2 regions of the Dichotomicrobium thermohalophilum genome follow, and region 2 is predicted to be linked to the other one. Evidence: riboswitches for the same ligand, from Rfam matches in the RefSeq annotation. Region 2 holds a riboswitch; the other holds the start of a gene.
The links. Region 2 has a riboswitch for cobalamin ahead of BXY53_RS06325 (copper chaperone PCu(A)C). Riboswitches for the same ligand answer to the same signal wherever they lie in the genome.
Positions count from the first base shown of each region.

Region 1: another riboswitch for cobalamin. It lies ahead of BXY53_RS13510 (DUF1636 family protein); the one in region 2 lies ahead of BXY53_RS06325 (copper chaperone PCu(A)C).

Region 1 covers NZ_QXDF01000005.1:64,816-67,013, reverse strand. Annotated here, with positions in the region: gene BXY53_RS13520 (cobyric acid synthase) at 1-326, opposite strand, end outside; gene cobO (cob(I)yrinic acid a,c-diamide adenosyltransferase) at 333-941, opposite strand; cobalamin riboswitch at 980-1,193, shown strand; gene BXY53_RS13510 (DUF1636 family protein) at 1,327-1,701, shown strand; gene cobW (cobalamin biosynthesis protein CobW) at 1,694-2,198, shown strand, end outside.
Region 2 covers NZ_QXDF01000001.1:1,375,654-1,377,851, reverse strand. Annotated here, with positions in the region: gene BXY53_RS06330 (LysR family transcriptional regulator) at 1-823, shown strand, start outside; gene BXY53_RS06325 (copper chaperone PCu(A)C) at 900-1,397, opposite strand; cobalamin riboswitch at 1,436-1,621, opposite strand.

The sequences.
Region 1 (2,198 bases), on a different contig from region 2:
GGTTTCAGCGCCTTGTAGTCCCGCGCCCGCACGGTCGTCAGCTTACGGCCCTGCACGATCACCTGCGATCCGGTGTCGGTCTCGGGCTTCAGGAGGACAGGGTTCATGTCGATGACGGGCGGCTGCCCGCAGGCCTGCGCCTGAAGCGCCTGCGCGCGACCGATCTCGCCGCCATCGGTGGTGACGGCGGCGTTGTTCGACATGTTCTGCGGCTTGAACGGCGCTACGCGAAGTCCACGCCGGCGCGCAACCCGGCACAGCCCGGCAACGAGAAGCGATTTCCCGACATTCGAGCCGGTGCCCTGGATCATCAGCGCGCGGGGCATGGGCGATCAGAACTCCACGCCCGGCTGCGCCTTGATGCCGTCGCGGAACGGGTGCTTGACCAGGCTCATTTCGGTGACGAGGTCTGCCGCCTCGATGAGCTCCGGCTTGGCGTTGCGCCCGGTCAGGATCACGTGCGTCATCTCCGGCTTTTCGTTCAGGAGGAAAGTCACGACCTCGTCGATATCGAGGTAATCATAGCGCAGCGCGATGTTGATCTCGTCCAGCAGGACCATGCGCATCTCGGGATCGCGGATAAATGCCTTCGCCTGCTCCCACCCTGACTGGGCGGCCGCGATGTCGCGCTCGCGGTCCTGCGTGTCCCAGGTGAAGCCCTCGCCGGAGACGACGAACTTGCATTCGTCCGGGAACCGCTCGCGCAGGAATTCGCGCTCGCCCGTGCTCCATGTCCCCTTGATGAACTGCACGACCGCGCAAGGCATGCCGTGCGCGATGCACCGCATGATCATGCCGAAGGCGGACGACGACTTGCCTTTGCCCGCGCCGGTGTGAACGATGATCAGGCCCTTTTCCTGAGTCTTGGTGGCCATCAGCTTCTCGCGCGCCGCCTTGATCTTCTGCATCTTCTCCTTGTGGCGCTCGTTGACGTCGTCCATCGCCTACCTCTCGTTCTTGACAAAGCTGCGCGGGATCGAAAACATACCGCGACGCTGGTGCTTGTTGAAGACAAGTGAAAAGGGAATGCGCCGGGAACCATGCGGTCCTTAAGCGCAGCCGCCCCCGCGACCGTGATCGGAGAGGGCATCCATTGGCCACTGGCTGAAAGGGCTGGGAAGGCCGGATGACCGCAGGAGCCTAAGGCTCCGGGATCCGTAAGCCGGGAGACCTGCCAGCGACATAAACGTGAACCGGACGGGGGTATCCGGTGACGGGTTAGGGCCTCAGCTTTGCCCGCCATCCACCCTTGTCCCTCGTTCGAAGGGGCAACTCGTTGACGCACGCATATCTTCGCCCAAAAGGATACAGCCGGGAGGCGCGGCGATGAGCGACGCCGTGGAACTTCTGGTGTGCACGACCTGCCGCTGTGGCCAGCCGAAAGAGGCGGAAGCGCCGCGGCCCGGCGCGCAACTTTACGAGGCGCTGAGTGAACAGCCGCTGCCCGAGGGCGTGAAGCTGCGCCCGGTCGAGTGCCTGTCCAACTGCTCGCAGGGCTGCACGATCGGCCTGCGCGGGCCGGGGCGCTGGACCTATGTCTATGGTGGGCTGGAGCCGGAGGCGCATGTTGGTGTCATCCTCGACGGGCTGGCGCGCTACCTCACCGCGCCGAACGGCATCATCCCCTGGCGCGAGCGCCCGGAGCATTTCAAGCGCAACTGCGTTGTCCGCATTCCCCCGATGGAGGCCGCCCATGCCTGATCTCGCCAAGCTGCCCGTTACGGTCATCACCGGCTTTCTCGGCTCCGGCAAGACGACGCTCATCAGCCAGCTCATGCAGAACCCGCAGGGCAAGCGGCTTGCGGTCATCGTCAACGAGTTCGGCGATGTCGGCGTCGACGGGGACATCCTCAAGGCCTGCGCGATCCCCGACTGCCCGGCTGAGAACATCATGGAGCTGGCGAACGGCTGCATCTGTTGCACGGTGGCCGACGACTTCATTCCGACGATCGAGTCGCTCTTGTCGCTCGACCCGCGCCCCGAGCACATCCTGATCGAGACCTCCGGGCTGGCGCTGCCCAAGCCGCTCCTGAAGGCGTTCGACTGGCCGGATATCCGCTCGCGTATCACGGTGGACGGCGTCGTTGCGCTGGCCGATGCGGAGGCCGTGGCAGCGGGCCGTTTCGCGCCGAATGTCGATGCGGTCGAAGCGCAGCGGCTGGCTGATGACAGCCTGGATCACGAAACGCCGCTGTCGG
Region 2 (2,198 bases):
AGAGGCCCTGCATCTGAGCCAATCCGCCGTCAGCCGCCAGGTGAGTGCGTTGGAGCAGGAGCTGGGCGCGCCGTTGTTCCACCGCCATGCGCGCGGCCTGTCGCTGACCGAACAGGGCGAATTGCTGCGCCAGACCGCCGAGGATGTGCTGGTCAAGCTGAACTCGGTGGAGTCGATGCTGGCCGACACGCTGGCCGAGCCGAGCGGCGAGTTGCGCATCACCACGCCAGCGGGCCTTGGCGCGACTTGGCTGGCGCCTCGGCTGCGCGAGTTCATCGAGCGATATCCGAAAATCCAGGTCCAGCTTCTGCTGCGTGACGAAGAACTCGACCTCAGCAAGCGCGAGGCCGATGTTGGCATTTGGCTGCACGCGCCGACGCAGAAAGATCTCATCCTGCGCAGGCTGTTCACCGTGCATTTCCATGTCTATGGCTCGAAGGATTACCTTGAAGAGCACGGCGCGCCACAGACGCTTGCCGACCTCGACAACCACGCGATCATCACCTACGGCGGCATCCCCTTCCCGCGTCGCGGCATCAACTGGCTGGAGACGGCCGGCCGCGAGGGACAGACGCCACGCAAGCCCATCATGCGCATCAATAGCATGGATGGCATCAAGCGCGTGGTGAAGCGCGGCATGGGGCTGGCGGTGCTTCCGGATTATCTGGCTTCAGACGAGCCGGACCTGGAGAAGGTGCTGGACGAGGCGGATGTGCCAGCCTTCAACACCTATCTGGTCTATCCGGCCGAGCTGAAGACATCGAAGCGCATCGCGGCCTTCCGGGAGTTTGTGGTCGCCAAGGCGCGCGAGTGGGCGTTCTGAGCGGCAAACATGAAAAGTGCGGCCCTGCCCCCGTCAGCGCCGCACCAATTCCGGAATACAGTCTTTTGAACAGCGGCTAGCCGAGTTCGCCCTCGTCCCCGTCCTGGTCGGTTTCCTCGCCGAGTTTCTCTACCTCGACGTCGATCTCAACCTCGCCGATCTCTGCAAACTCTAGATGCGCCTGGAAATAGTCGCCGGCAAACAGCCGCCGCTGCACGTCGTTGAACACGATGCGCAGGCCACCCGGTTGCATCGTCACGCTCTGACCGGGCCCGATCTCGACGGTGTTGACTTCGCGCGTGCGCAGCGTCCCATCCGCGCCAACCACCTGTGCCTGAAACACGCCCGGGCGCGCAAACGATACGTCCGCGCCGGTCAAAGTCACGGGTTCCGAGCCGGCGTTCTCGATGGTCATGTAAACTTCGATGGCGTGCGCCATTTCTGCGGTCGCGCCTGTCCAGGCGTGGCTCACCGAAACGCTCGCCTTGCGATACTGCTCGCCATCGTGATGCGCAGTCGCCGGCAGACCAGCCGCGAGCGTGAATGCGGCTGCCATCAGGATATAACGGATCATGCTGTGCTCCTTTACGGGGCCCACCGCCCCAGCTTATGGTGACTTCTCGTTCAACGGCAGGTCTCCTGGCTCGCGGGTCGTCGCCAAGGCCTCCGCCTTCCCGGCCCATGCAGGCCAGTGGCATCGTGAAGGCTGGCTCACCGCTCACAGTTGCGGGGGCAGCGCTGGTTTCGCACCAGCTTCCCTCTTCGTCCCGTTAGGGAACCGCCGAACGCAATCAAGGTTAACCCCGGTCAAAACGTCGCGCAAGCTGCTATCGGCCTTTGCCGAACATCGACAGTCGCCGAAGGATGGCGGCAACGTCGCAAGCGATTCAGGCGACTCAGCAAGGGGAAGAGGCAAGTTCTGACCGGACGGTCAGGGGCCTGGCGCCATAAAGCAAAAAACGCCGCAAGCGGCAAAAGCTGTTAAGAAGTTTGGCCAGCGCCTTGAGGTGTGGCCTCAGGGCTTATCGGAATCTGAACACAGGCTTCCAAAAGCCTAATAATAATGCTATAAACACCACTTCTTCGGCGAGAGATCGTGGAGCGTCCTGCCGCCAGCGCCGCGGCGAGGCGGCGCTTTCTGAAGCCTCTCAGATTTTGGGCGTGTCGCAAGAAGTAGCGGCTCGCCTGTTTGGCGTTCTGGACACTCGGGCGGTCTTCTGATGTCGAGTTTCGCGTAGCACAGTTGGGCATAGGGGGCAGCAACACGCCGCCATTGGGGGCAGTGGTGACTTCCGTGTTGTTGGCGCTGTGGTTCTACGCAGTCAAAAGCGGATAACCCCGCGCTGTTGGTATCTCTCGGCAGCGCCAGAACAAG